Regions from separate parts of the Streptosporangium sp. NPDC000095 genome, predicted to be linked through region 3. Evidence: riboswitches for the same ligand, from Rfam matches in the RefSeq annotation. Region 3 holds a riboswitch; each other region holds the start of a gene.

Region 1 (9,718 bases), on a different contig from region 3:
AGCCACTTCCGCGTATTCGCTTCGGGTTTCCCCTCGGCGCCCGCACCACTTTACCGGATCCCGGAGGGTCCGATGGTCGTGCGTTGAGGTGGAGACGGGATTTGAACCCGTGTAGACGGCTTTGCAGGCCGTTGCCTCGCCTCTCGGCCACTCCACCGGTCAGGCCCCTGGAGGCCCGCCGGAGCGGAAGACGGGATTCGAACCCGCGACCCTCACCTTGGCAAGGTGATGCTCTACCACTGAGCCACTTCCGCGTGATCCCCGGTAAACGGCTCCGGGGCACGTGAAAACTCTAGCGCCTCCGCAGGGCGGATGTGCGCAACGAGCCGGATCATCGGAGAGCCTCATCCGGTGACCGGTCGGACGTCGGAGGCCCGGACGAACATGATCCGGTGCCCGAACTGGATCTGCCGGTAGCGGGCGTCGCCCGTGACGACGCGGTGTTTCGACGGGTCGAAGGAGGCCGCCCTGAGGTACGAGCCCCGTGTCGCCGGGCCGGAGCTGTAGGCCTGCCCGGCCGGTATCGAGTACTGCAGCGGAGTCAGGTCCTGTGTGGGAACGCCCCTCGGGTAGGCGGGTTTCATCGGATAGGCCCTGCCGTACACCTTGACCGGGGAACGGCCCGGCCTGGGCGTCACCAGGGGGCCGGACGCGCGCACGGAGGTGGGGGCCGTGGCCGGGTCGTGGAACCACGCCTTCTGGCCGAGGTACCAGATCGCGGTCCAGTCGCCTCTGCGCTCGGCGAGTGCGTACCGCTGGCCGGTGGAGGCGCGGGCGGCGTGGTCGTAGACGCTGTACGTGGAGTCGCCGGTGGGGTGCTTGCCGATGTCCCTCACCAGCGGCGCGGTGGTGGAGGGGCGCGTGCGCAGCCAGACCGAGGCGGCGCCCAGGTCACGGCACCCCCCGCCGCAGCCGGTGAACCCCGGTCTGTTGGTGCCGTAGTCGGGCCTGATCAGCACCGAGCGCGCGGCGTCGCCCCCCGAGGCGCGCAGCGGCCTGCCGAGCAACTCGAAGTAGTGGGCCCAGTCCCAGTAGGGGCCGGGGTCCTCGTGCATGCCTGCCACGGTCTCCGGGGTGGTGCCCGGCACGTTGTCGTGTCCCAGGATGTGGGCCCGGTCGAGGGGGATGTCGTACTTGGCCGCGAGGTGGCGGACCAGCCTGGCCGAGGCGAGGTACATCGCCTCGGTGTACCAGGCGCCGCCCTTGGCCAGGTAGCCCTCGTGCTCCAGGCCGATGGAACGGGAGTTGACGTACCAGTTTCCGGCGTGCCAGCCGATGTCCCTGGCCCGCAGGTGCTGGGCGATGTGGCCGTCGGCGGAGCGGATGGTGAAGTGCCAGCTCAGGTAGGTGGGGTCTTTGGCCAGGCGGGTCATCGCGTCGTAGCTCGTCTCCCCGTCGTGGATCACGATGTAGTCGATCTCCCGAGGGCCGTCGGAGCGGTCGTGATTGCCGTACCCGCCGCCGGGGAGCCGTTCGTAGGCGGCGGGGAGCCACTCGCAGGAGACGCTCTTCGGGCAGTCGGGCCCCGGAGCGGGCATCATGGCGATCTTCTTGGCGGGGATGGGCGTCGGGGTGGCGGCCGGAGTGGGGGTGGGGGTGGGTGACGCGGAGGGCGGCTCGGCGGGTGGTTCGGTGGGTGGCTCGGAGGGCGAGGCGCGTCGTTCCAGGGGGAGCGGTGCTCGTGGCTCGGACGGTCTCGAGGGCTTCGCCGGGGCGGGCCGCGCGAAGGCCGTGAGGAACGCGGGAGACGACGCGGGAGACGCGGGAGACACGGAAGGCGGCGTGGAGGGCGCGGGAGGCGCAAAAGGTGCAGAAGGCGCAGAAGGCGCAGAGGGCGAGAGGGGCGTGGGCAGGTCGGGTGTGGCGGGGAGGACCACCCGCTCGCCGTCGTCGGTCACCCGGGCGGCACCGGCCCTGATCGTCGCGTAGACCTCGTCGGCGAAGGAGAACGCGGCATCCTCGTCCGCCGCGCCCCTCTCCCGGGTGCCGGGGTATCGGGCGACGGCCTCGTACCAGCCGGCCGGGTCGTCGCGAGGGCTCCCGCCGGCACGGCGCCGGTAGTCGGCGAGCAGCGCGGCGCCGCCCATGATGTTGGCGGAGGCGTCCTCGCGCAGCCGGTCGGGGGGCAGGCCAGTCAGCTCGGCGGCCCGCCGCAGGGTGTCTCGCGGCCGGTCCTTCGCGACGGAAGGAACGGCGATCAGGCGAGGCCGGGTCTCGTCGCCGCGCGGGTCCTCCCCGGTGCCGTGGGGCCGTCCGGGTGCGGCCCGGCCGTCGACCAGGTGCATCGGGCCGTATCCCGCGGAGACGCTGGGCCGCCCGTCGTGGCCCTCCCAGCGGGATTCCAGGTAGGAGACCGCGAGCAGCACGCTCTGTGGCACCCCGTACGTCCGTGCGGCCCTGGTGAAGGCGGCCTGCCTGCCGGACCGCGCGCTCGTTCCCGCCGTCGCCGTGCCGGACGGTGTGGAGGTCCCGGAGAGGGGTGAGGGCGTCCGGGGGTGCGCCGGCCGATCCCCGGGACGTGCCGCCTGCGCGGGGGCGACCGAGGTGAGGACGGCGAGAGCGGTGACGACGGTGATCCCTGGCAGGCGGCGCATGGCGGTTCCTCCCCCTCTGACGACTACCTAGAGTTATCAGAGATTACCGACTGTCGTGCATTGTGGTGAGGTTGTGATGTTGAGGAGATTCTCTGCCCGAAATCGGGCAGGAAACTTGGTGTGTTCCCTCCGGGATGCGTATGGTCCTGATCTGTGTCCACGGCACGGAATCCGCATGAGGATCTGATCACCCACCTGATCCGGACGAGCGCGCTCGGTCCCGGCGAGGCGGCGCGGGTCGTCGCGGATGTGCTGGCCTACTTCTCCGAGCCCGTCGACGAGTTCGTCCGGCGGCGCCACACGGAGCTCAGGGCCAGGGGATTGGTCAACGACGAGATCTTCCCCAGGGTCGCCGCCGAGCTGGCGGTACGCCGTGTCGCGGCACCCGAACTCTCCCTGAGACAGCTTCGCCGGATCGTCTACGGGTAGCAGGCGACGGTACCTCGATCGTTTAGCGATGTTCATGGATAAGGAGCGGTTACATGTGCGGAATCGTGGCCTATGTAGGGCCCAAGGACGCGGCGCCCATCCTGCTGGAGGGCCTGCAGCGTCTTGAGTACCGGGGCTACGACTCGGCCGGTGTGGTGATCTCCAACAAGGGCCTCAAGATGCGCAAGGTCAAGGGCCGGGTGGCCGACCTGGCGGCGGTCGTGCCCGCGCGGTTCAAGGGCGGCCTGGGTATCGGTCACACCCGCTGGGCCACCCACGGCGCGCCCAGCGACGTCAACGCCCACCCGCACCTGTCCACCGACGAGCGCATCGCCGTCGTGCACAACGGCATCATCGAGAACGCCGACGAGCTGCGCGCCAAGCTGGAGGCCGATGGTGCGATCTTCCTGTCGGAGACCGACACCGAGGTGCTGTCGCACCTGATCGCCCGCACGGTCAAGGAGTCCGACTCGCTGGAGGAGGCCGTGCGGACCGCGCTCAAGCGGGTCGTCGGCACGTACGGGATCGCGGTGATCGACTCCGAGCGTCCCGGCGAGGTGGTCGTGGCGCGCAACGGCAGCCCCATCGTGCTGGGCATCGGCGAGAAGGAGATGTTCGCCGCGTCCGACGTGGCCGCGCTGGTCCGCTACACGCGCCAGGTGGTGCACCTGGAGGACGGCGAGATCGCCGTGCTGCGGGCCGACGGGTTCAACACCTTCGCCAGCGACGCGCGGGAGACGGCCAAGGAGACGCTGACCGTCGACTGGGAGGCCGGGCACTACGACACCGGCGGCTACGAGCACTACCTGCTCAAGGAGATCTCCGAGCAGCCCGACACGGTGGCCAGGACGCTGCGCGGGCGGCTGGACGACCGCTTCCACATCGCCCACCTGGGCGGTCTCAACATGGACGCGCGGGAGAGCCGCTCGTTCCGCCGAGTGAAGATCATCGGCTGCGGTTCCGCCTACTACTCGGGCCAGATCGGCGCGCAGCTCATCGAGGAACTGGCGCGCATCCCCGCCGACGCGGAGCCGGCGAGCGAGTTCCGCTACCGCAGCCCGGTGGTGGAGGCCGACACCCTCTACGTGGCGATCAGTCAGTCGGGCGAGACCTACGACACCCTCGCCGCCGTGCAGGAGCTCAAGCGCAAGGGCGGCAGGGTGCTCGGCATCGTCAACACGGTGGGCAGCGCGATCGCCCGCGAGTGCGACGGCGGCGTCTACCTGCACGCGGGCCCCGAGGTCTCGGTGGCGAGCACCAAGGCGTTCACCTCGACCGCCGTGGCCTTCGCGCTGCTCGCGCTGCACCTGGGCCGGGTGCGCGACCTGTCTCCCGCCGACGGCCGCAGGATCTGCGACGGCCTGCGCAGGCTGCCGGACCAGATCAAGGAGATCCTGGCGCTGGAGCCGCAGATCAAGGAACTGGCGGGCAAGTACGCCGAGTCGCCGAGCATGATGTTCGTGGGCCGGGTGAGGGGCTATCCGGTGGCCCGCGAGGGCGCGCAGAAGCTCAAGGAGATCTCGTACGTGCACGCCGAGGCCTATCCGGCGAGCGAGCTGAAGCACGGACCACTGGCGCTGATCGGCCCGGACATGCCGACGGTGGCGATCGTCCCCGACGACGAGCTGCTGGACAAGAACCTCACCACGCTGGGTGAGATCCGCGCCCGGGGCGGCCGGGTGCTCATGGTGGGCCACCGCGACGCCGACCCCAAGCTCGCCGACGACTGCGTCGTGGTGCCCAAGAACGAGACCGAGCTGGACCCGATCCTGCTCTCGATCCCGCTGCAGCTCTTCGCCTACCACGCGGCGGTGGCCCTGGGCCGCGACGTCGACAAGCCCAGGAACCTGGCCAAGAGCGTCACGGTGGAGTGAGCCCCGCGCCCTTTCCCTCCCCCCACCTCGTCACAGATAGTGATGGGGTACTAACCTGTGGTATGGGGGGTTCTTGGGGGAAGGGGCGCTTATGCGCCGTAGGGGGTTTTTCGCGCTGGCGGCGGGGGTGCTGCTCGCCGCGGGGTGCGGCGCGAACGACGCCGGCTCGGTGGTGAAGCGCCTGCTCCTCCTCGAACCGACCGCCGACGGCCACGGCTGGGACAGGATCGCGGGCAGGCTGGCGACCGTCGCGGTCCAGGCGGGACTGGCGCGTACCGCGATGGCCGTCGAGCGGGGCGGCGCCCTGGGCTCCGCCCCTCGCGACGCGTTCGGCGCCTTCGGTGCCTTCGGCGGCCCCTTCGCGCGAGAGGGCAGGCTGCTCGTCACCGCGATGCCGATGGTGGCGGCCGCGGAGATCGCCAACACCGTCGCCGTGGTGAACGCCGCCACTCCCATCGCCCGCCTGGTCGGCGACTGGGCGGTCCTGGTCGTCCCCGCCGACTCCCGCCTGCTGACCTTCGAGGACTTCGCCGCGGGGTTGCGCCGGAACCCGGCGGGGCTCGCGGTCGGCGGCCGGTCGGAAGGGGGCTCCGAGCACGTGCTCTACGGCATGATCGGCAAGTGCCTCGGGGTGGACACCCGGCTGCTGGAGTATGCCGGATACCTCACCCCCGAGGACGCCGTGGAGGCGCTCCAGGTGGGCCAGGTGGCGGCCCTGCTGGGATCGGCGCGTGCCCTGCGCTCCGAGATCGCCGCGGGCCGTATGCGGCCCCTGGCGGTCTCCTCCGGCGACCGGATCGACGGGATCGACGCGCCGACGCTCAGAGAGGTCGACGTCCGGCTGGAGTACAGCGACTGGTGCGGCCTGCTGGGGCCCAAGGACATGAGCCCGGAGGACAGGGACGCCGCGATCGCCCTGTGCGACAGGCTCGACGCCGCGCCACGCTGGCGCTCCCTGTGCGCGGCCCACGGCTGGAGCCGGGTCTATCTCAGCGGCGACGACTTTCGCCAGTGGCTCGCCACCGAGACGGCCCGCGCCCGCGGTGTGCTTCACGAGCTCGGGCTACTGAAGTCCTCCGACACAACCTGTTGGGGTAGTTGCGTCAGGCGCCCCTAGATGTAGGATCCTGCTCGTTGCTGGTTCGCCCCGCAGGGGGCGAGGCAAGAGGGAACCCGGTGAGATTCCGGGACTGCCCCGCAGCGGTGAACGGGAACGAAAGCCGTCATTGAGCACTGGGTGATCCATACCTGGGAAGCGACGGCCGGTAGGCATGCGCGTTGCGCCCGTGAGTCCGAAGACCTGCCGGTGACGTGAATGTCCAGGGCCTCGTGGGAGGGCCCGCGGAACGAGGCGATCCGGCGTGCCCGGGATCGCTCGCGGACGCGTGCCATCCGGCGGAGCCTGGGGCGAGTCCGATCGAGCGAGGGGCACCAGGTGACACAGGCATTGGCGGAGACCGCGACGGGGAGCACGGCGGCGACCGCGACGGGCGACAGCGGCGTCGAAGGCGCGGTGGTGACCGCGTCGGGCCATCGCGGCACGGGAAACACCGGGAACGCGCGGAGCGCCGCGGTGGCCGCGACGGGCGACGACGGCGCCGGAAGCACCGGGAGCGCCACGGACGCCCGCAGGCTGGCCATCGACGAGGCCGCCGCCCGGGTGATCACCGATCCCGAGAACTCCAGGGTCGCCGCCGCGATGCTGGCCGAGCTGATCGCCGACGAGGCCGCCGAGCACGGCGTCCGCGCCTTCTCCGAGTCCGTCGCCGCGACCCACGAGGCGGGGCTGGTCGCCGACGGGCTCGCGAGGTTCGTGTCCGCCCACGCCGCGGTCCTGGACGCGCTGGTCGATCCGGAGGCGGACGCCAGGTTCGAGTACTTCGGGCTGCGCACCGTCTACGACCGCTACCTGCTGCGCCACCCGAGGACCCGCAAGGTCCTGGAGCGCCCGCAGCACTTCTTCCTGCGGGTGGCCTGCGGCCTGGCCGAGACCGTCGAGGAGGCCGCCGAGCTGTACGCGCTCATGGCCACCCTGTCCTACCTGCCCAGTTCGCCCACGCTGTTCAACTCGGGCTCGCGCAGGCCCCAGCTCTCCTCGTGCTTCCTGCTCGACTCGCCCCGCGACGAGCTGGAGTCCATCTACGAGCGCTACGGGCAGGTCGCGCGGCTGTCGAAGTACGCGGGGGGCATCGGGATCGCCTGGACCAGGGTCCGCTCGCGGGGCTCGCTGATCCGGGGCACCAACGGACACTCCAACGGCATCGTGCCCTGGCTGCGCACGCTCGACTCCAGCGTCGCCGCGGTGAACCAGGGAGGCCGCCGCAAGGGCGCGGCCTGCGTCTACCTGGAGCCCTGGCACGCCGACGTCGAGGAGTTCCTGGAACTGCGCGACAACACCGGCGAGGAGGCCCGCCGCACGCACAACCTGAACCTGGCCAACTGGATCCCCGACGAGTTCATGCGCCGGGTCGAGGCCGACGGCCTCTGGTCGCTGTTCGACCCCAAGGAGGTCCCGCACCTCACCGACCTGTACGGCGCCGCGTTCGACGACGCCTACCGGGCCGCCGAGGCCGAGGGCCGCTTCACCCGGCGGATCCCCGCCCGCACCCTGTACGGGCGGATGATGCGCACGCTCGCCCAGACCGGCAACGGCTGGATGACCTTCAAGGACGCGGCGAACCGTACCTCCAACCAGACGGCGAGGCCCGAGAACGTCATCCACCTGTCGAACCTCTGCACCGAGATCCTGGAGGTCACCGGCGACGCCGAGACCGCCGTCTGCAACCTCGGCTCGATCAACCTCGCCGCCCACCTGTCAGGGGACCTCGAGGACGGGATCGACTGGGCGCGGCTGCGCGCGACGGTCCGTACCGCGGTGCGGTTCCTCGACCGGACCATCGACCTGGGTTTCTACCCGACTCCCGAGGCGGAGGCGGCCAACCGGCGGTGGCGTCCGATCGGGCTCGGCCTGATGGGCCTGGCCGACGTGCTGTTCGCGCTGCGGCTGCCGTTCGACTCGCCGCGCGCGCTGGAGCTGTCCACCCGGATCTCCGAGGAGATCGCGCTCGCCGCCTACCGGACCTCCTCGGACCTGGCCGTCGAGCGTGGCCGCCATCCCTCGTACGAGGAGACCAGGGCCGCCGCCGGGGTGCTGCACCCCGACCACTACGGGGCCGCGACGTCGGCCGCGTGGACGGAGCTCAGGGGGCGGATCGCGGAGACCGGCCTGCGCAACTCGCTGATGATCGCGATCGCGCCGACGGCCACGATCGCCTCCATCGCCGGCTGCTACGAGTGCATCGAGCCGCAGGTCTCCAACGTCTTCAAGCGCGAGACCCTCTCGGGGGAGTTCCTCCAGGTCAACCGCTATCTCGTCCGCGACCTCCAGGCCCGCGGCCTGTGGACGGCGCCGATCCGCGACGCGATCAAGCGCGCCGACGGCTCGGTCCAGGACATCCCCGAGATCCCCGCCGACCTGCGGCTGCTCTACCGGACCGCCTGGGAGCTGCCGCAGAAGGCGCTGATCGACCTGGCCGCCGCGCGCACCCCGTACATCGACCAGTCGCAGTCGCTGAACCTCTTCATGGCCACGCCGACCATCGGCAAGCTCTCCTCGATGTACGCCTACGCGTGGAAGTCGGGCCTGAAGACCACCTACTACCTGCGCTCGCGCCCGGCCACCCGGATCGCGCAGGCCACCGTGGCGGCCCCGGCGGAACGGGCCGCGGCCGAGCCCGGGGCGGTGTCCGGGGTCGTGTCCGAAGTCGTGTCCGAGGCCGTCGCCTGCTCCCTGGAGAACCCCGAGTACTGCGACGCCTGCCAGTAGCCGTCCGGTCCGTCGACAGCCCTCAGCAGTCCTCAGCAGCCTTCAGAAAGGCGATTCTTCCGATGTTGCTCGACCCCGGCATGGATCTCACCCTGCGGCCGATGCGCTACCCGGAGTTCTACGAGCGCTACCGGGCCGCGATCCGCAACACCTGGACGGTCGAGGAGGTGGACCTCACCTCCGACCTGGCGGACCTGGCGAGGATGACGCCCGAGGAGCGTCACCTGATCAACCGTCTCGTGGCCTTCTTCGCCACCGGCGACTCGATCGTGGCCAACAACCTCGTCCTCAACCTCTACCAGCACCTCAACGCCCCCGAGGCGCGCCTGTACCTCAGCAGGCAGCTGTTCGAGGAGGCGGTGCACGTCCAGTTCTACCTCACCCTGCTGGACACCTACCTGCCCGATCCCGACGAGCGGGTCAAGGCGTTCGCCGCGGTCGAGCACATCCCCTCGATCCGCGACAAGGCGGAGTTCTGCTTCCGCTGGATCGACTCGCTCGGCGGGCTGACCCGGCTGGAGACGAGGGAGGACCGGCGGGCGTTCCTGCTCAACCTGATCTGCTTCGCGGCGTGCATCGAGGGGCTGTTCTTCTACGGGGCCTTCGCCTACGTCTACTGGTTCCGCTCCCGGGGCCTGCTCGGCGGCCTGGCCACCGGGACGAACTGGGTCTTCCGCGACGAGTCCATGCACATGGAGTTCGCCTTCGGCGTCGTGGAGACCGTACGGGCCGAGGAGCCGGACCTGTTCGACGACAAGCTCGTCGAACAGGTCACCCGGATGATCGAGGAGGCGGTCGCGGCGGAGCTGGCCTTCGCGGCCGACCTGTGCGGTGACGGCCTGCTGGGGATGAGCGTGGACCAGATGCGCCGCTATCTGGAGTACGTGGCCGACCAGCGCCTGGTCAGGCTCAGGATGCCCGTCAGGTACGGCACGGCCAACCCGTTCGCGTTCATGGAGTTGCAGGACGTGCAGGAGCTGGCCAACTTCTTCGAA
Region 2 (9,718 bases), on a different contig from region 3:
CGGGCCCGCTCGCCACGGTGATCACCGATCCCGACCACCCCTACACGCGTGGCCTGCTGGACGCCGTACCACGGCCCGGGGCCGCACCGGGCACCCGGTTTCGCACCATGCCAGGCCGGGCGGGTATCGGCCCGGATGAGACCGAGGGGTGTGGGTTCGCGTCCCGCTGCCCGCTCGTGGCGGTGGCCTGCGTGTCCGAACCACCGGCCCTGGAGGCCCCGGTCCTGGACGCGCCGCCTCGCGTCGACGCACACCGGTCGGCCTGCCTGCGCCACCCCAGCCGCCCCGCGGAGGCGGGGGAGAGGAGCACCGGCCCGTGTTAGAGATCGTCGGGGTGAGCGCGGGCTACGGTGGCCGGGGCCACGGCCGGGACGTCACGGCGGTGATCGAGGACGTCACGCTGCGCGTGGCGGCGGGTGAGATCGTCGGACTGGTCGGCGAGTCGGGCTGCGGCAAGACGACGCTGGCGCGGGTCGTGACCGGGCTGCACCGGCCCAGCGCGGGAGTGGTACGCGTCGCCGGGGCGGACGTGCACGCGCTCCGTGGCCGGGCCCTGCGGGCACATCGACGACAGGTCCAGATGGTCTTCCAGGACCCCTACCTCACGCTCAGCCCGCGGCAGACGGTACGCCAGGCCCTCGCCGAGCCGCTGCACATCCACCGGATCGGCGACACCCGGTCCCGGTCCACGCGGGTGGGCGAGCTGATGGACCTCGTCGGGCTCGACCCTCAGGTCGGCGATCGCCGACCCGGGCAGCTGTCGGGAGGGCAGCAGCAGCGCGTGGCGATCGCCCGGGCACTGGCTCTGGAGCCGCGCCTGCTGATCTGCGACGAGCCGGTCACCGCGCTCGACGTGTCGGTCCAGGCGACGGTGCTCAACCTGTTGTGCGATCTGCGCGACCGGCTCGAGTTCGGCTGCCTGTTCATCACCCACGACCTCGCCGTCATCTCCCAGCTCGCGGACCGCGTCGCCGTCATGCGGCATGGCCGGATCGTCGAGCAGGGGCCGACCGGGGACGTCACCACCCGCCCGCGCCACCCCTACACCCGCACCCTGCTCGCGGCCACTCCCACCATGGACATCGAGACCAAGGCGCGATCGGTATGACACCCACCGACCGGGAGGCGTCGGGCTCTCCCGCGCGATCCGGCGTCCGCTCGTTCACCGGCACGCAGCTCGCCCTGTTCGGGAGCGGGTTCCTCGTCAATCTCATCAGCTTCTCCGTGTACCCCTACCTGGCGGTCCTGCTCCGCGACCGGATGGCCCTTGGCATGGATCAGGTGGGCCTCATCCTCGGGGTGGCGACATTCGTGCAGTTCGCCGGAGGGGTGCCCGGCGCGGCCCTCGCCGAACGGATCGGACTCCAAAGGAGCCTGGTGATCGCGATGGTCCTGCAGACCGTCGCGTCGCTGGGGTTCCTCGCCGGCGGCACCTGGCCGGCGGTGACGGTCGCCGCGCTGTTCCTGCGATCGGCGGCCACCGGGCTCTACTCACCCAGCGTCCGGGGTTACACCGTGCACGGTGCGAGTCCCGGCGACCGGCCGCGGCTGATGTCCGCGAGCTATGCCACGGGCAACGTCGGCATCGCGGTCGGGCCGGTGGTGGGGGCGCTGTTCATTCACGACCCGGGCGGGATGTTCGTCGTCGCCACGGTGCTGCACGCGGCGATGGCGATCGGGCACGCGCTCCTGCCGCGAGAGCGGCGGGAAGAGGGCGAGGTGATCGAGCCACTGCGCCGGGCACTGGCCGGCCTCGCGATCCTGCCGTTCGTCGTGACCGCCATGACCCTCTATCTGTACATGCACTTCTACCAGTTCCTGTCGTCCTACGCCGAGGGCAGGCTGCCCACCGTGTTCTACGGCGCGGCGATGATGGGCTACTCGCTGGTGCTGGCCGTACTGCAACCGCTCCTCACGCGACGGGTCGAGCGGATGCGCTACACCCACGCGATGGCGGTCGGTTTCTGCTGCCTCGCCGTCGGCATGATCGCGTTCACCGGCGGGAACGCGATAACGGTCGCCGCCGGGATCCTCGTCATCGGCGTGGGCAACTCGGTGCTTTTCCTCAAGAACGTCCTTGAGATGCTCAGCCGTACGAAGCGGTCACCGGCGGTCGTCTTCGGTCACCAGCGGCTGGCCGAAGGGGTCGGCGCGTCCTTGAGTGGCCTCGTCGGCGGGAGCCTCTACCAGCTGTTCGAGAGCGCGGGGTATCTTCCCGGATTCTGGTCGGCCATCGCCGCCCAGTGCCTGCTCCTGCCGGTGATCGTGCTAGTCGCGTGCCGTCGGCTCGGGCGCCCCGTGTCCGAGCCTTCATGACGAACCCGGCGGACGTGGGCCGGCACCTGACGGCCGATCGCGGGGTGGCCTCACTTCAACTCGTCGGCGCTCTCCTGTTCACGCTCCCGCGGACCGTCGCCTGAGTACGACCGGCGCAGCCCGTCCAGCAGGAGGGTGATGACACCGTCGGCCTCGGCCCGCCAATCGGGGCGGTCATGGGCCGCGCCGATGCCGTGCAGCGCCATCATGACGGCGCCGGCATCCACGTCGTCGCGGACGGCGCCGGTCTTCACGGCGGCGGTCACCAGGTCGGTGACGGCCTGCTCCAGCGCCCTGCTGCCCTCGGCGAGTACGCCCGAACGGGTGGCCATGAGCGTGGCCAGCGTCCGGGCGAGGCCCTGGTGGGTGTCCAGGTAGCCGACCACGTCACGTAGGAAGGTCGCCAATGCTTCCGCCGCGGGCAGTGTGGCCTGCAGCCGGCGGGCGCGGTCGCACAGCGCGGCGACTTCTCCGTGGTAGACCGCCTCGGCCAGTGCCTCCCGGGTGGGGAAGTGGCGGTACAGCGTGCCGGTGCCCACCCCGGCCAGCTGGGCGAAGTCATCGAAGCGCAGGTCGAAGAAGTCGCCGGTGTCGAAGATCTCCCGGGCCTTGGCGATCAGGGCCTCGCGGTTGCGCCGGGCGTCGGCGCGCAGTGGTTTGGCGGTGGTCATGCGTTCCCTCGCGTTGACAAGTGGAGGTGATCTCCATATCTTCGAAGAAGTGGAGATTGCCTCCAATTTGATTGTATCCCACGAGGTGCAGCGTGAAGATCCTCATGTTCGGCCGAGGCGTGATCGCCACCATCTACGGCTGGGCCCTGGAACGGGCCGGCCATGACGTCGAGTTCTACGTCCGGCCCGGCCGCGCGGCGACGTACGGAGACGCGATAGACCTCGACCTGCTCGACGCACGACGGCGGCCGTGGGGCGAGCGCGTCGTCGAGAGGTGGCCGGTGCGCTTGCGCGAGACGCTGGAGCCCGACCACGACTTCGACCTGATCGTGCTCAGCGTGTCGCACCACCGCCTCGCCGAGGCGGCGGCCTTCCTGACCCCGCGCGTCGGCCGGGCCACGGTGCTGGTCTTCGGCAACGTCTGGACCGAGCCGCTGACCGCGATCGGCGACCTCCCCTCCGAGCAGGTCGCCTGGGGCTTTCCCGGCTCCGGCGGCGGCTTCGGCGAGGACGGCGTCCTCCGCGGGACGTTGCTGCCGTCGGTCGTCTTCGGCACCCTCGGCCCACCCCCGACCGACCGGGAGCGGGCCGTACGCCAGGCGTTTCGCGAGGCCGGACTCCGGCTCAGGGAACAATCCGATTTCCGCGGCTGGTTGTGGATCCATTTCGTGTTCGACGCGGGCCTGCACTCCCAAAGCCTGAGACTGGGCTCGTTGTCCAAGCTGATAGGGGCGACGGACGACCTGCGCGAGGCGCTGCTGGCCATCCGCGAGCTTCTGCCGCTCCTCCAGGCGCGCGGTGTCGACCTGCGACGTCACCGCGGTGTGCTGTCGTTGCGTGCGCCCACCTGGCTGACGGCCCCCGTGCTCGCCTGGCTGACCGCTCATGTCGCGCTCGCGCGCGTGAATTTCGCGGCGCACTCCGACCCCGACGCCGAGGAGCCGCGTGAGGTCTGCCGGGACACCCTGGCCGAAGCACGACGGTTGGGCATCTCGGTACCGCGACTGGAAGCGGCGGAACCACACTTCGCCCGCGAGATGACGGACTGAGTGAACGGCCACCCATAACAACGGAGTACGGGCAACCGGCCGCGCTTCACTTCGGCAGGCAACCGGGGCGACCAGGACACGGGCCGGCATCGGCACCACGCCGGCTCCGCAACGGCGAGAGCCCGGTCACAACCGTCCTCCGCCCGCGTAACGGCGCCGGACCGTGCCTTCCGGAGTGCGCCAGGAGACCCAAGTTATTTGACGAACGGACTTCGCCGTACCGGGAGCGCCTGGATGAACCCTTCAGGGCGGCGGAGCGTCCCTTAGGTGTGAAGAAATTGCTTTTGACCATTGCGATGCTTGCGTCGTTGTGCGCCTGCGGCCAGTCCGGTGCCGGTCCGGCACTCACTGTGGCCGGAAGCGAGACGATCGTGTTGCCGCGGGCCGATCAGCCCAAAGCGCATCGGCCCACCCTGGAGCGGCTCAAGCGAGAGGCGGCGTCGTCGGGTCGGCCTTTGGAGGAGGTCGTCAAGCGGTACGCGACCCGGATGGCTGCTACCTCGTCGCCCAAGCCGACGGACTTCGAGGGTTACGACCCCGCGGTGACCGACCCGGGCGTGACGATCGACGGCATTCCCTACGCCGAGTTGGTCGACCTTGGGACCATCGCCAGATCGGAGGGCATCTCCTACGAGGAGGCCATCGACCGCTTCGGTTCGCAGTCGTCCAACAGTCAGGTGATCGACAAACTTAATACGGAGTTTCCCGACGAGATCTCCGGCGTCAGGTACGTCGACGACCAGCGAGGGCTGCGCGTCGGCTTCAAGGGGCCCATCCCGACTCGCGCGATCGAGCTGGCCAGGACCCTCCCCGTGGAGGTCACCCTGATCGGTGGCAAGGGATTCTCGGCCGCGGAGCTCCGGCGGGCCCAGGACACGGTCGTCTCCTGGCTCCAATCCCGTCCTGAGGTGGCCACGATGACGACGCACCCAGATGACGAGACCGGCCACGTCAAGGTCACAGTTCAGCCGAAGGTGATGCCGGACGATGCGGAGGAGTTCAAGCGTGGGCTTCAGCTCCCGCAAGTGGACAATCCGCACATCACCATCGAGGTCACGCTCTCCGCCGAATCGGTCGCCGTTCGCCCGTAGTGAGCCACCGACGCGCACACGACTGGGCCCGAACGGTGGCCGGGCCGTTAAGCTCTCGGGTGTGGATGGTTCGCCCGTCTCCTTCGGGGGGCGAGCGTCGTAAGAGGGAACCCGGTGTGAATCCGGGACTGCCCCGCAGCGGTAAGCAGGAACGACCGCCGTCACAAGCACTGGGCGCGTGCCTGGGAAGCGACGGCCAGTAGGTCATGCCTCAGGCATGGTGCCCGCGAGTCCGAAGACCTGCCTCCGCCCGCGTGCCGCTCGGCGCGCGGTGGTCCGCGGCCTCGTGGGAGGGCCTGGGACGCGCTCGCCGGGGGCCTGCTCCGCGTTGCGTTTCTCTTCTCCTGCCTGGCCGCATACTGGCGAGACGAGGGAAGTTGCCATGAGGACGACCGTTTTGGGCTACCCGCGCATCGGCGCGCATCGGGAGCTCAAATTCGCCACCGAGGATTTCTGGGCCGGCACGATCGGCGCCGACGAGCTGGAGGCGACCGCCGCGTCGCTGCGCGGCTCGGTCTGGACCGAACTGCGTGACGCGGGCCTTGATGCGATCCCGTCGAACACGTTCTCGTTCTACGACCAGGTGCTCGACACCACGGTCATGATCGACGCCGTGCCCGCGCGCTATCGGAACCTCACCGGGCTCGACCGGTACTTCGCGATGGCGCGAGGCACCGCCGAGCTTCCGCCCCTGGAGATGACCAAGTGGTTTGACACCAACTACCACTACATCGTCCCAGAGTTGGCGCTGGACACCCGGTTCCAGCTGGTCGGAGGCTCGGCTGCCAAGCCCGTGGCCGAGTATCTAGAGGCCAGGAAGCTCGGCATCGAGACGCGGCCCGTGCTCGTCGGCCCGCTCACCTATCTTCTGCTGGCCAAGGCCGCGCCGAACTCACCTGAGGGATTCACCCCGCTCGACCTGCTGGACTCCCTGGTGGAGACCTACGCCGAGTTGCTGGAACGGCTGGCGGGCGCGGGCGCGCAATGGGTGCAGTTCGACGAGCCTGTCCTGGCCCGCGACCTCGGGGCCCGGGAGATCGAAGCGCTCGGGCGGGCCTACCGGCGGCTTGGCGGCCTGCCCAGCCGTCCGAAGATCCTGCTCGCCACGTACTTCGGCGCCGTCGGCGCGCAGGCGCTACGGATGGTCGCCTCCACCGAGGTCGAGGCGATCGGGCTCGACCTCGTCGCCGGCCCCGGCAACCTGGAGGCGGTAGCCTCGGTCGGCGGGCTGGCCCGCAAGACCTTGGTCGCCGGCGTGGTCGACGGCAGGAACGTGTGGCGCACCGACCCCGCGCGGGTGAAGTCGACGTACGCGGTGCTGCTCGGGTTCGCCGACACGGTGGAGCTGAGCAGTTCCTGTTCACTGCTGCACGTTCCGGTCGACCTCGACAGTGAGACGGCGCTGGACCCGGCGGTCCGGGCGCGGTTGGCGTTCGCCCGGCAGAAGGTCGCCGAGTTGGTCGGTCTCGCCGCCGATCTACGTTCCGAGAACCCGTCGGCCGTGAAACCCCCCGTCGTGCTGGCCGATCCCGACGTCCGGGCCCGGTTGGAGGCTCTTGGTGACGCGCGGCGAGCCGATCGGGCGGTCCGGTTCGCGGCGCAGCGGGCCAAACTGGGATTGCCCGAGCTGGCCACGACGACGATCGGCTCGTTCCCGCAGACCGCGGAGATCCGCAAGGCCCGCGCGGACCGCAAGGCGGGACGGATCGACGAGAACGCCTACGTCGAGGCGATGCGCGCCGAGATCGCCCGCGTGATCATGCTTCAGGAGGAGCTCGGCCTGGATGTGCTCGTCCACGGCGAGCCCGAGCGCAACGACATGGTCCAGTACTTCGCCGAGCGACTCGACGGCTACGCCGCCACCGACCACGGCTGGGTCCAGTCGTACGGTTCCCGCTGTGTGCGCCCGCCGATCCTGCACGGCGACGTCTCCCGCCCCGAGCCGATGACGGTGGAGTGGGCCTCCTACGCCCAGTCGCTCACGTCCAAGCCGGTCAAGGGCATGCTCACCGGGCCGGTGACGATGCTGGCCTGGTCGTTCGTCCGCGACGACCAGCCCTTGGCGCAGACCGCCCGCCAGGTCGCCCTCGCGCTACGCGACGAGATCACGGATCTGGAGGCCACCGGGATCGGGATCGTCCAGGTGGACGAACCGGCGCTGCGCGAGCTCCTGCCGCTCCGCAAGGACGACCAGGATGTCTATCTGGCCTGGGCGATCGGGGCGTTCCGGCTGGCCACCTCCGGCGCCGCCGACTCCACCCAGATCCACACCCACATGTGTTACTCGGAGTTCGGCGAGATCATCAGCCCGATCGCCGACCTGGACGCCGACGTCACCAGCGTCGAGGCCGCCCGCTCCCACATGGAACTGTTGCCCTACCTGACCGAGGTCGGCTACGCCAACGGCATCGGCCCCGGCGTCTACGACATCCATTCGCCGCGTGTCCCGACCACCGAGGAGATCGAGGACAACCTGCGCAACGTCCTCCAGGCCGTCCCGGCCGACCGTTTGTGGGTCAACCCCGACTGCGGGCTGAAGACCCGCGGCTACCCCGAGACGCGAGCCGCCCTGGCCAACATGGTCGCCGCCGCCCGAACTGTCCGAGCGGATCTCTGATCAGTGCCGCTTCCCGGCCCGAAGCCCTGCTTCGGGCCGGCGTTCAGGAAGCTTCCTGGCCACACACCGCATGATCGCGTTCAAGTCATCGACAGCTCACCCCCGGGGAGTGAACTGGGCCAGGTCGTAGATGCCGAGGCTCTTCTCGATGTCGGCCACCTGGTTGACGACACCTGCGAAGCCGGCCGTACCGAAACGGCGGTGTTCCTCGTCTTCGAAGATCTCGCCCAACTCGGCGAACTGCTTGGCGGAGACGACTTCGCGCAGGGCGGGGAAGACGACGGTGTCCTCGCGCGCCTCGTGCGGTTCGTACATGCGGATGAAGACGGCCATGTCGGCGACCAGGGCGCGGCGGGCCTGGGCGGACGGCGTCGCGACGCCGGTCGTGCCGGTGGCGTTCAGGATGCGGCCGGTCACCGCGCGTCCGCGCCGATGTTGCTGGAGCAGCACCGTGACGGTGCCGGTGAGCTTGCCGGCCTTGACCAGCGGCGGGAAGACGTACTTCTCTTCCAGGCGCTCGTGGTACTCCTCGATGAAGGAGCGGATGAGGCCCGCCGATGCGTGCAGCGCCTGGGCCGGTACGACCTGGCCGCTGTCGATGCGCCGGATCCCGTCCCGGTAGATGAGCAGGATGCGCTTGAGCACACCGTGCTCGCGCATCAGATCCTCAGGTGGGGTAACGGGTTCGATCTGCCCGGCCGGGGTGGAAGGCGTCGGCGAGGTGGCGTAGGAGACGTTGGTGGTATGCGTCCCGCAAGCCGTCAGCGCCGATCCGCAGACCACCACGAGCGGCAGGCCGAGCAACTCGCGCCGGTGCACAGGTGGCCTGTCGGCGCACGTTTGGTCGTCCCGTCCCACCGGCCGCATCCCGAGCCCCCAGTTCATCTGCCGCATGCCCGCGCATCACGGGCATGCCCGGGTTCAGACGATCCGATACGACGAATCGGGTAATGCCTGATCAAGGTCCCAATCAGGGGACGATCTGCCAGGGGCGCATCGTCTCGGTGTTCTCGTGGCCCCCATGACGCTCCCAGGAAACCGGGTGATGACGTGGGAGGCGACTATCTGGATGTGCAGGGGGCGGCGCCCGGCCGTCCGGTTGGACCATTCACCAAGGAAGGACGGACGGTCGGGCGCCGCGGTCATGGGGTCAGGCGCCCTTGGCCGCGTCGAAGCGGGCGATGACGTCGTTCCAGTTGATCAGCGACCACAGCTGCTCGACGTAGTCGGGGCGCACGTTGCGGTACTGCAGGTAGTAGGCGTGCTCCCAGGCGTCGAAGACCAGCAGCGGGGTGGTGTTCACACCGACGTTGCCGTGGTGGTCGTACACCTGCTCCACCACCAGGCGTCGGCTCAGCGGTTCCCAGGCCAGGATGCCCCAGCCCGATCCCTGCACGGTGGCGGTGGCGGTGGTGAGCTGCTTCTGGAAGGCCTCGAAGGAGCCGAAGTGCTCGGTGATCGCCTCGCCGAGCGCTCCGTCGGGACGGTCGCCGCCGTCGGGGGAGAGGTTCTGCCAGAAGATCGAGTGCAGCACGTGCCCGGACAGGTTGAAGGCGAAGGTCTTCTCCAGCCCGACCAGGCCGCCGAACTCGCTCTTGTCGCGCGCCTCGGCCAGCCTCTCCAGGGTGTCGTTCGCGCCCTTGACGTAGGCGGCGTGGTGCTTGGCGTGGTGCAACTCCAGGATCTCCCCGGTGATCGCGGGCTCCAGCGCCGCGTAGTCGTAGGGCATGTCCGGAAGGGTGTATCGGCCCACAGTGATCTCCTTGCTGCGCCAGACCTTATCGCAATTAGTTCGCAACAACAATAACTATGCAACTACTTACGGCATGTGCCGTGTGCTCCACCTCGCACGGGAGGCCCCCTCCGGCCATCGCCGACTTGATGCGGCTTGCTGGCAATTGCAACTTATGTGCAGAATATGGTGCTTTGATGCACAACGATCGTTTGATCTCGAACCTCCGGAGACTCACCACA
Region 3 (9,718 bases):
CCTGTCGGGTGAGCTGACCGTGCTGATCGGCCCGAACGGCACCGGCAAATCCACGCTGCTGCGCACCATGGCCGCACTCCAGTCCGCGCTGGGCGGCCAGGTGCTCCTCGGCGGCGTCGACGTCGACACCCTGCCCGCCGCCGACCTGGCCAGGAGCCTGGCCGTCGTGCTCACCGAACGCGACCTGCCGCCGCTGCTGAGCGCCCGCGAGCTGGCCGGGCTGGGCCGCCACCCGCACACCGGATTCACCGGACGCCTCTGGCCCGGCGACCACGAGATCGTCACCTGGGCGCTGACCGCCGTGAACGCGGGCCATCTGGCCGACCGGGCGGTGACCGAGCTGTCCGACGGCGAGCGCCAGCGGGTCCTCGTCGCCCGCGCTTTGGCCCAGGAACCGGCGGCGATCTTGTTGGACGAGCCGACCGCCTTTCTCGACGTCACCTCCCGGGTGGCGCTCATGGGCCTGCTGCGCCGTCTGGCTCGCGAGAAGAACCTGGTCATCGTGGTCTCCACGCACGATCTGGAGCTGGCGCTGCGGGTCGCCGACCGGATGTGGCTGATCGACCCGGCGGGCCGCCTGCACACCGGCACCCCGGAGGAGCTGACCTCGCGGGAGGTGATCGGCGCCGCCTTCGACGGCGGTGAACTGGCCTTCGACGCGACCTCCGGCATGTTCGTGCTCCAGAGCGGGGCCAGCGGTACCGTCCGCGTCCTCGCCGAAGGTCTGCACGCCGCCCTGCTGGAGCGGGCGCTGGCCAGGGAGGACTGGCGTACGGCCGGCGCCGGGCCCGCCGAGCTGGCGGTGGAGTGGACGGGCGACGGCTACCAGGCGGCCTACGACGGCACCATCCACCGGTTCGCCACCTTGCCCGACCTGGCCGCCTGGACGCGTACGGCGCGCTCCGGGCTCGCCGTCGCCCGGCCCGGGCTGCTGCCCGCCGCACCGCCGATGGTGTCGGTGGCGGTCGCCGACGTCTCCACGATCAGCGGTTACTTCGAAGTCGGGATCGGCCCGATCGACACCGAAGCGGGCTGGCGACCGCTCACCGACCTGCTGGCCGACCTCGAATCCCTGCGGCGGCGGATCACCGACGTCGCCGAACGCTTAGGGACCGACGAGACCCGAGTGGCGGCCTCCATCCTGTTCCAGGGGTTGGCCGCCCGGCTGTGGTCACCGGTCATCGGCGCGGCGGTGGCCCACGACCTGCTCCTGGACCTGGGCCCTTCCCGCCTCCACTGGCGGGAGGCGCCCAGCGGGCCGCTGCCGCTGCGCGCCGAGCGCCCGAACGGCTGGCAGGTCCTCGCCCCCGCCAGGGTCGCCGGAGCGCTGCACCACACCGTGGTGACCGAGCTGCTGGAGCCGCTGGCGCAGGCCGTAGGGGAGATCGTGAAGATCGCCCCCGGGCTGCTGTGGGGCAACGCCGCCTCCGCCCTGGCCGGAACCATCCGGACCATCGCCCGACAGCGCCCCGAACTCGCCGCGCGAACCATCGTGCTCGGCCGCGAACTGCTCGCCCTGGGAGTGCTTCAGGGCGGCGGCGACCTGGTCGAACCCGCTCCCGGACAGCCGTTCTTCGTTCGGCGCAGTTGCTGCCTGTACTACCGCCTGCCTAACGGCGGCAAATGCGGCGACTGCGCCCTCATCGACCCCGACACGCGCCGCGAGCAGTGGGCGCTGACCCTGCGACAGGCCGGAGGACCCGCATGAGCCACACCGTCGTCGAGGAACACGGCACCGGCACCCTGCACGTGTGGGCGCTGCCCACCGACGAGCGCACCTTGCTGTCGCTGGTCACCGACATCTTCGAGCACCACTGGGAGCACATCTGGTTCGGGGTCATCGTCCAGGGCGCGGCCTGGGAGGTCGCCGCCCCCAACGCGCCCGAACGCATCAGCCTGTACGACGGATATGTCACCGTCGACTTCGGCCGCTGGCACTTTCACCTGTGCATCGGCGAGCACACCGCCAGCGGCCCCGAACTCGGGCGGATCCGCCGCTGCGCCCGCGCCGAGCTCTACCGCTCGATCAGCGCCGACGGCCACCCCGTCTCCTGGGGGATGCGGATGTTCAACGGCCAGGGCGACCAGCTGATGACCGTGCTGCTGCCCAACCCGTTCCTCACCGACCGCCAGCAGATCCTCGACCCGCCCGACTACGACCGGCTGATCGCCTGGGACGAGCTTCGAGCCGCCTATCTCGGAATCGGCCCCGATCCATTGGACCGCGCCGGAAAGGGCTTCAAGCACGGATAAGAGGGGGGCTCCGCCGCCGTGTGGCGTCGTGTGCTGGAAGCGTGACGGTGCGGGAGAGCTACCGGGTGCCCGGAGTCAGCACGTATGGCGGTCGCGTATCGCGCCGCCAGCCCGCCTGAGGAAGGAACGCATGAAAAGGATCACCGTGTGCCGGGACTGCTGCTGCGGGAGCGTGCGGAAGGTACCCGCCCTCGACCACGACGAGCAGATCCGCCGGTTGGCCGAGGTCGCCGACGTCCGCGTGACCGAGTGCCTTGACGTGTGCGACCAGGCCAATGTTCTCATCGTGCAGCCGACCCCGGAGGGGCGGGCGGCCGGTGGCCGTCCGGTGTGGCTCGCCCTCGTCAACGACGAGGATGCCACGGCCGATGTCGCCGAGTGGGTTCGCGCTGGTGGTCCCGGCCTGGTTCCGTTGCCGCCGATCCTTGAGCTGTACCGTTTCACCCCGCCGCGCCGCTTGCCGCCCCGCGAGGTCGACCCTCCGATGACGAACACCTCAACCGCGCGCCGGTGACATCGGTCCGGCGAAAAGACCAGCGTGTGGTGCTGAAGCCACTCCGCGCCAGGATTGCCGAGCCTTTGTCTCCACCCGCACTTCCCAGGACAAGGGTGCCCTGCTTGTGCGCATCGACCCGCTTCGTGTGATGATGATGCCGAAGGCGAGCGCGGACTGAGGAAGCCGGTGTGAATCCGGCGCGGTCCCGCCACTGTGATCGGCGAGCGAATCCCCACCATGCCACTGCCCCTCTCCGGGGTGGGAAGGCGGGGACGAGCCTCGACCCGAGAGCCAGGAGACTCACGCGGTCGCCTCCTCGATGAACTGGGGCGGATTTCCCCGGAGAGGAGTGGGCTCTCGTGCCCGTCGAGCCGGTGGCCGCGCCGAGAATCCCTGAAGTGTTCCCTCTTTCAGATCCGCCCCGTTGCGCAGATTCCGTGAGAGGAACACGTCATGACGGGCAGACGCCCCATTCCCCTGCTGCTCGCCCTCCTGGTGTCCGGAGTGCTGGCCGCCTGCGGCGGCATCCCGGCTGAGAATGTCCCGGCCGCCGCTCCGGCGGCCTCCGCGCCTGCGGGCTTCCCGGTCACCCTTGACAACTGCGGGGTGAAGAGCACGTACGAGCAGCCGCCGCGGCGGGCGATATCCATGAACCAGCACGCCACTGAGGTGATGCTGGCGCTCGGCCTGGAGAGGTCGATGATCGGCACCGCCTACCTCGACGACAAGGTGCTGCCGGAGTATCAGGCGGCCTACGACGCCATCAAGGTCGTCTCGAAGGAGTACCCGGCGTATGAGGCCCTGCTGGCCGAGGAGCCCGACTTCGTCTACGGCGGCTTCGGCAGCACCTTCGACGAGAAGGAGGGCCGCAGCCGGGACGCCCTGCACAAGGCCGGCATCAAGACATACCTGAATATCGAGGGGTGCGCCGAAGGTGCGGTGTCCCTGGACCTGATGAACACCGAGATCCGCAATGTCGCGAAGATCTTCGGCGTCTCCGACCGGGCCGAACCGTTGATCACCACACTGCGGGCGACCCTCGACGGTGTGAAGGCCAAGCTCGGCGACACCGCCCCGGTCAAGCTGTTCGTCTACGACAGTGGCGACAAGACCGCCTTCACCGCCGGCGGCAAGGGCGTCGGCAACGAGATCATCAAGCTGGCCGGGGCACAGAACGTGTTCGCCGACGTCGACAAGATGTGGGGCGACGTCTCATTCGAGCAGGTCGCCGAGCGCGCGCCCGACTGGATCGTCATCTACGACTACGGCGACCAGCCGGTGGCCGACAAGGAGAGGTTCTTGCTGGCCAACCCGGCGCTGAGGGACGTACCGGCCATCAGGAACAAGCGGTTCGCGGTGCTGCCTTTGTCGTCGGTGGTCCTCGGCGTACGGGCGCCCGGAGCCGTCGAGGCGCTGGCCCGCCAGTTGCACGCCGACCGCTTCAAGTGAGACCAGTTCAAGTGAGCGAACCGGTCGCAGGCGCCGTGCCGTTGGCGCAGCGCCCGGGGGTGCCGTATCCGATCGTGCTCGGCCTGCTCGTGCTCCTGGTCGGTGGGGCGCTCACCGCGGCCGTCGCGGCCGGGTCGGTGGCCCTGCCCGCAGGGCAGGTGTGGGGCATCCTGCTCCACAACCTGCATCCCGCCCTGGCCGAACCGGCCTGGACACCGGTGCGGGAGACCATCGTGATGGACGTACGGCTGCCGCGGGTCGTCCTGGCGGGGGTGATCGGCGCGGGCCTGTCGGTCTGCGGCATGGCCCTCCAAGCGCTGGTGCGCAACCCGCTGGCCGACCCGATGCTGCTGGGAGTCTCTTCTGGCGCGAGTGTCGGGGCGGTCACTGTGGTGGTGTTCGGCTTGAGCGTGTTCGGCGCGTTCAGCCTGCCGATCGCGGCCTTCCTCGGCGCGCTGGCCGCGCTGGTGGCGGTCTACTTCCTGGCCCGCTCGGGCGGGCGTATGACGACGGTGCGGCTGGTGCTGGCCGGGGTGGCCATGGCCGAGGTGCTCTCGGCCGTGGCCGGCTTCCTGATCGTGACCTCCAACGACCCGCACAAGACGCAGGCGGCGGTGCGCTGGATGCTGGGCGGCCTGGCCGGCACCACCTGGACGGTGGTGTGGATCCCGGCGATAGCCGTCCTGGCCGGGACCCTCGCGCTAGTCGGGGTGTCGCGGCCGCTGAACCTGCTGCTGGCAGGGGAGGAGGCCGCGGCCTCGCTCGGGCTGGATGTGCACCGTTTCCGGGCGGCGCTGTTCGTGCTGGTCGCCATGATGATCGGCACGATCGTCGCGGTCAGCGGGGCCATCGGCTTCGTAGGGCTGATCATGCCGCATGTCGTCCGGCTGCTGATCGGCGCCGATCACCGCCGGGCGCTCCCGGCCACCGCGCTGCTGGGCGCGGCCTTCCTCATCGTGGCCGACCTGGCCGCCCGCACCCTGATCGCGCCGGAGGAGATCCCGGTGGGCATCATCACCGCGCTGGTCGGCGGGCCGTTCTTCCTGTGGTTGATGCGGAGGCGCTCCAAGTGACACTGACCGTGGAGAACGTGTCGGTCCGCGTCGGCGACCGCGACCTGGTCCGCCAGGTCTCGTTCGAGGTCGCCGAGGGGGAGATGCTCGGCTTGGCCGGCCCGAACGGGGCGGGTAAGTCGACGCTGCTGCGCACCCTCTATCGGGCGCGTAGGCCGACCGGCGGCCGGGTGCTGCTGGACGGTGAGGACGTGTGGCGCATGCCCGCGGGGCGGCTGGCCCGTCAGCTGGCCGCGGTCCTGCAGGAGAGCGGCGGCGACTTCGAGCTGTCGGTGTACGACGTCGTCGCCATGGGCCGCACCCCGCACAAACGGGCCTTCGACGGCGACAACGTGGCCGACAAGGCGATCATCGCCGACGCGCTGGGGCGGCTGGATGTGGCCGATCTGGCGCACGCGCCCTTCGACCGGCTCTCGGGCGGGGAGAAGCAGCGGGTGCTGATCGCGCGGGCGCTGGCCCAGCGGCCGACCACGATGGTGCTGGACGAGCCGACCAACCACCTGGACCTGCGCCACCAGTTGGACGCGCTGAACCTGGTACGCGGCCTCGGCGTCACCGCGGTGGTCGCCCTGCACGACCTCAACATGGCCGCCGCCTTCTGCGACCGCGTCTGCGTCATGGACGCCGGTCGCGTCGTCGCTCTCGGCACCCCCGCCGACGTGCTGACCCCCGCCCTGCTCGCCGAGGTCTACCGGGTGGACGCCGAGGTGGCGATCCACTCGGTGACAGGGGTGCCGCAGGTGAGTCTCCGAACCGCAGGGAGCCGCGCCACGAAATAAAACCTTTTTGCGCAAAAGCCGGATCCGCCATCCGGCTTGTTAGCCGTGCGATTTTAAAGAACGGAGCTTCGGCACAATGGAATCGGCATCGACTGAATCGATTCTGACGGCCCTCGAAGAGGTCGCCGGGTTCGGCTCGTTCTTTTCTCTGCGCATCGGCGGCGACGCGGCCGGGTGGCACGACGTGAAATGCGACTACGAACGCGGTTTCACCGACCTGGTGGAGGCGACGGCCACCAGGTACGGCACCCGTGAGCTGCGCATCGGCGCCTCGATCGCCCAGCTCGGCCACGCCGCGCGGCTCTGGTCTCCACTCCTGGCCACCGTGCTCACCCACGCGGTGGTGCCCGACCTGACCCGTCTGGACCGCGCCGACGAGGGCCCGGATCTCCGCCTGCCTACTCCTACGGGATGGCATTACGAATCACCGGCCCAACTCTATGACCTGGTGATTCGCCGCCACCTGGAACCGCTGGCGGCCGGCCTGCGGGTTAAGGTCGCCCCCGGCCTGCTGTACGGCAACGCCGCCTCCGCCCTGGCCGAGGCAGGTCGCGCGATAGCCGCCATGCGCCCGGACCTGGCCGGACCCGCCACCGGCCTGGTCACCGACCTGCTGGCCCGCGGCCATCTGGCGGGAAAGGGAGCGCTCATCTCCCCTGAGCTGGCTTTCCGGCGCACCACGTGCTGCCTTTATTACCGGGTGCCCGGCGGTTCCAAATGCGATGACTGCTCATTGGCGAAGAAATGAATTCTTGAATTCACCGCGACCGTATGCCTATGGTGTTGCGTGTAGTTCGCACCTGCAAATCACCTGCAGAAGGAGGAGGCGCATGGCACACCACGGATTCGCCGAGCCCGAGGGCCCGCAGGACTGCCTGAAGTCCCACACTCCGGCGGTGGACTCGCCGTTCGAGTGGCGCCAGGACGACGACGAGTAGATCGCCCCGAGCCGGGGCCCCTCACCGGGCCCCGGCCTCTCCCCGGCCCCTTCAGGAGGAGCGTTCGTGATCGCACAGGTCCGCCGCGACGCGCCCGGCGACCCCGTCGTGCCCAGCCTGGTCTCCTACTCCGCCTTCCCCATCGAGGGCACGGAGGTGACCGGCGGTGCGGCCCTCGGCGACGAGGAGGCGGCGCGGGCGGCCGCGATCGGAGAGGCGATCGAACGCCACTGCGCCAACCAGGTGCCCGCCGGGCTGCGCCGGGCCGCCTACCACGACCTGACCGAACCCGCCGCCGACCCACGCGCGTTCGCCCTCTACTCGCAGGGCCAGTACCGGGCGCGCGGGTTCCCGTTCGTCGCGATGACCCCCGATCTGGAGATCGCCTGGGCGCCCGCCACCGACCTGGTCTCCGGCGAGCGGGTCCTGGTGCCCGCCTCGCTGGTGTACGTGAACTACTTCACCGGCCCCCGCCGCGCCGAGCCGCTCACCAACTACCCCGTCCTCGCCGGGACCGCCGCCGGCACGACCCCGGAGCAGGCCCGGCAGGCGGCGCTGCGCGAGGTCCTCGAACGCGACGCCGTGACCACGTGGTGGGCCAGCACCACGGCGGCCTCACCACTGCCCAGGCCCGCGGGCGGCCCGCTGGTCACGGCGCTGGCCCAGGCCGAGGAGGCGGGGTTGACGGTGTCCCTGTTGCGGGTGCCCTCGACGTTCGACGCGACCGTGGCGGCGGTGTTCGTCGAGGACCGCGCGCACCGGGTCGTGGGGTTCGGCAGCGCCTGCCGGGCAGATGAGCAACAGGCCGCGGCCAAGGCGTTCACCGAGGCCGTCGGCACCTACGAGACCGGCCGCGTCCTGCTGCGCCGCGACATCGGTCGGCGCCCCTACCTGCGGCGGCGCGCCGACCGGCGCTACCTCGACGCCTTGGCGCGCGGCTGGCGCGACGTCAACGACGTCCGCCTGCACGTCCAGGTCTACCTCGACGAACGCCTCCAGGGCGAGGTGCTGGACCGGCTGCGCCTCCCCGGCGGCCCACCGCTGCCGCCGGAGACCACCGGGCCGCTGCGCTCGCTCACCGAGCGGGGTTTTCGCGCCTACGCCGTCGACCTGACCACCCCGGACGCCGGGGACGCCGGGTTGCACGTGGCCCGGGTGCTGGTGCCCGGCCTGTACTGCGACGCCCCGGCGGCCTTCCCGTTCCTCGGCGGGACCCGGCTGCCCGCCTCACCTGACCTTGTACGGCAACCCCTGCCGTTCGCCTGACCTCTCGCCTGACCCCGAAGAAGGAGAACGCATGCGGCTCGGACTGGCCATGGGCTACGGCGGCGAACCCATGCACGAGGTGCTCCCGGTGATCAAACGCGCCGAGAGCATCGGCGTCGACTCGGTGTGGAGCGTCGAGGAGTACGGCCCCGACGCCGTCAGCGTGCTCGGATACCTCGCCGCCGTGACCGACCGCATCGAGCTGGGCACCGCGATCATGCAGATCCCGGCCCGCACCCCCGCCGCCACCGCGATGACCCTCGACGTGCTGTCCGGCGGCCGTTTCCAGCTCGGGCTGGGCCTGTCGGTGCCGTGGATCGTGGAGGGCTGGCACGGCCTGCCGTACGAGCGCCCGCTGCGCCGCACTCGCGAGTACGTCGAGATCGTGCGCCGGGCCATCGCCCGCGAGGATCGGGTGCACTACGAGGGCGAGCTGTACACGCTGCCTTACACCGGACCCGGCTCGACCGGCCGGGCCCGCGCGATCCGCTCGGAGATGACGCCGCTGCGGCCCCGCATCCCCGTCTACCTGGCCGCCATCGGCCCCGGCAACCTCGCGCTCACCGGCGAACTGGCCGACGGCTGGCTGTCGGGCATGTACGCCCCCGAACACGAGAGCGCCATCCTGGCCCCGCTCGACGAAGGGCTGACGCGCGCAGGAAGGCAACCCGAAGACGTGCGGATCTGCCCCATCCTCTACGTCGCCCACGCCCCCACGATCGCTGAGGGCCGCGAAAAGCTGCGCCCCCTGTACGCCCATCTCATCGGCGCCTCCTCCCCGGGCGTGCGCAACACCTACGCCGACGTGGTCGTCCAGATGGGCTACGAGGGCCCCGCCCGCGACATCCGCAAGCACTTCACCGACGGCGACCGGGCCGCCGCCGTCAAAGCCGTCCCCGACCGGCTGCTGGACGAGGTGGCCCTGATCGGCCCCATCGAGGCGATGACCGAACGGCTGGCCGTGTGGCGCGCCTCCAGGGTGGACACCGTCATCCTGCTCGACCGCGACACCGCCTTGCTGGAAGCGGCGCGGGCCGTCTTGTGAGACGCGTGTGGGCGCTGACCGTGCCCCTGCTCGTGGCCGGGCTCACCCAGATCATCGTCAACATCGTCGACACGATCATGCTGGCCCGCCACTCCACCACGGCTCTGGGCGCCTTCGCGCTGGCCGCCCCCGTCTACCTGATCGCCCTGGTCGTCGTGCGCGGCTGGGCGACCGCCGTACAGATCAAGGTCGCCCAGGCCCACGGCGCGGGTGACGCGGGCGCGGTGGTCCAGGTGGTGCGGGTGGGCCTGGCCACCTCGGCCCTGGCGGGCCTCGCCATCGGGGCCGTGCTGTACGCCGTCGCCGAGCCGGTGCTCGCCCTGCTGGGCGCGCCGGCCGAGCTGATCGGCCCCGGCGGCGCCTACCTGCGAATCCTGGCCTTCGCGGTGCCGTTCGCCGCCGCGTCGTTCACCCTGCAG

The links. Region 3 has a riboswitch for cobalamin ahead of ACFY3V_RS34200 (ABC transporter substrate-binding protein). Riboswitches for the same ligand answer to the same signal wherever they lie in the genome.
Region 1: another riboswitch for cobalamin. It lies ahead of ACFY3V_RS11890 (ribonucleoside-diphosphate reductase subunit alpha); the one in region 3 lies ahead of ACFY3V_RS34200 (ABC transporter substrate-binding protein).
Region 2: another riboswitch for cobalamin. It lies ahead of metE (5-methyltetrahydropteroyltriglutamate--homocysteine S-methyltransferase); the one in region 3 lies ahead of ACFY3V_RS34200 (ABC transporter substrate-binding protein).

The regions. Positions count from the first base shown of each region.
Region 1 is NZ_JBIAZS010000004.1:232,984-242,701, reverse strand. It holds tRNA gene ACFY3V_RS11925 (tRNA-Gly) at 1-12, opposite strand, end outside; tRNA gene ACFY3V_RS11920 (tRNA-Cys) at 87-157, opposite strand; tRNA gene ACFY3V_RS11915 (tRNA-Gly) at 183-254, opposite strand; gene ACFY3V_RS11910 (N-acetylmuramoyl-L-alanine amidase) at 345-2,594, opposite strand; gene ACFY3V_RS11905 (hypothetical protein) at 2,748-3,023, shown strand; gene glmS (glutamine--fructose-6-phosphate transaminase (isomerizing)) at 3,077-4,897, shown strand; gene ACFY3V_RS11895 (tripartite tricarboxylate transporter substrate-binding protein) at 4,989-6,014, shown strand; cobalamin riboswitch at 6,019-6,220, shown strand; gene ACFY3V_RS11890 (ribonucleoside-diphosphate reductase subunit alpha) at 6,333-8,723, shown strand; gene ACFY3V_RS11885 (ribonucleotide-diphosphate reductase subunit beta) at 8,786-9,718, shown strand, end outside.
Region 2 is NZ_JBIAZS010000017.1:107,199-116,916, forward strand. It holds gene ACFY3V_RS31375 (dipeptide/oligopeptide/nickel ABC transporter permease/ATP-binding protein) at 1-323, shown strand, start outside; gene ACFY3V_RS31380 (ABC transporter ATP-binding protein) at 317-1,108, shown strand; gene ACFY3V_RS31385 (MFS transporter) at 1,105-2,316, shown strand; gene ACFY3V_RS31390 (TetR/AcrR family transcriptional regulator) at 2,367-2,987, opposite strand; gene ACFY3V_RS31395 (ketopantoate reductase family protein) at 3,080-4,036, shown strand; gene ACFY3V_RS31400 (hypothetical protein) at 4,333-5,127, shown strand; cobalamin riboswitch at 5,177-5,390, shown strand; gene metE (5-methyltetrahydropteroyltriglutamate--homocysteine S-methyltransferase) at 5,510-7,744, shown strand; gene ACFY3V_RS31410 (hemerythrin domain-containing protein) at 7,841-8,638, opposite strand; gene ACFY3V_RS31415 (superoxide dismutase) at 8,895-9,497, opposite strand; gene ACFY3V_RS31420 (ABC transporter substrate-binding protein) at 9,718-9,718, shown strand, end outside.
Region 3 is NZ_JBIAZS010000020.1:105,124-114,841, reverse strand. It holds gene ACFY3V_RS34215 (ATP-binding cassette domain-containing protein) at 1-1,708, shown strand, start outside; gene ACFY3V_RS34210 (hypothetical protein) at 1,705-2,253, shown strand; gene ACFY3V_RS34205 ((2Fe-2S) ferredoxin domain-containing protein) at 2,384-2,767, shown strand; cobalamin riboswitch at 2,876-3,072, shown strand; gene ACFY3V_RS34200 (ABC transporter substrate-binding protein) at 3,203-4,198, shown strand; gene ACFY3V_RS34195 (iron ABC transporter permease) at 4,210-5,271, shown strand; gene ACFY3V_RS34190 (ABC transporter ATP-binding protein) at 5,268-6,050, shown strand; gene ACFY3V_RS34185 ((2Fe-2S)-binding protein) at 6,127-6,798, shown strand; gene ACFY3V_RS34180 (YcaO-like family protein) at 7,055-8,254, shown strand; gene ACFY3V_RS34175 (LLM class flavin-dependent oxidoreductase) at 8,286-9,299, shown strand; gene ACFY3V_RS34170 (MATE family efflux transporter) at 9,305-9,718, shown strand, end outside.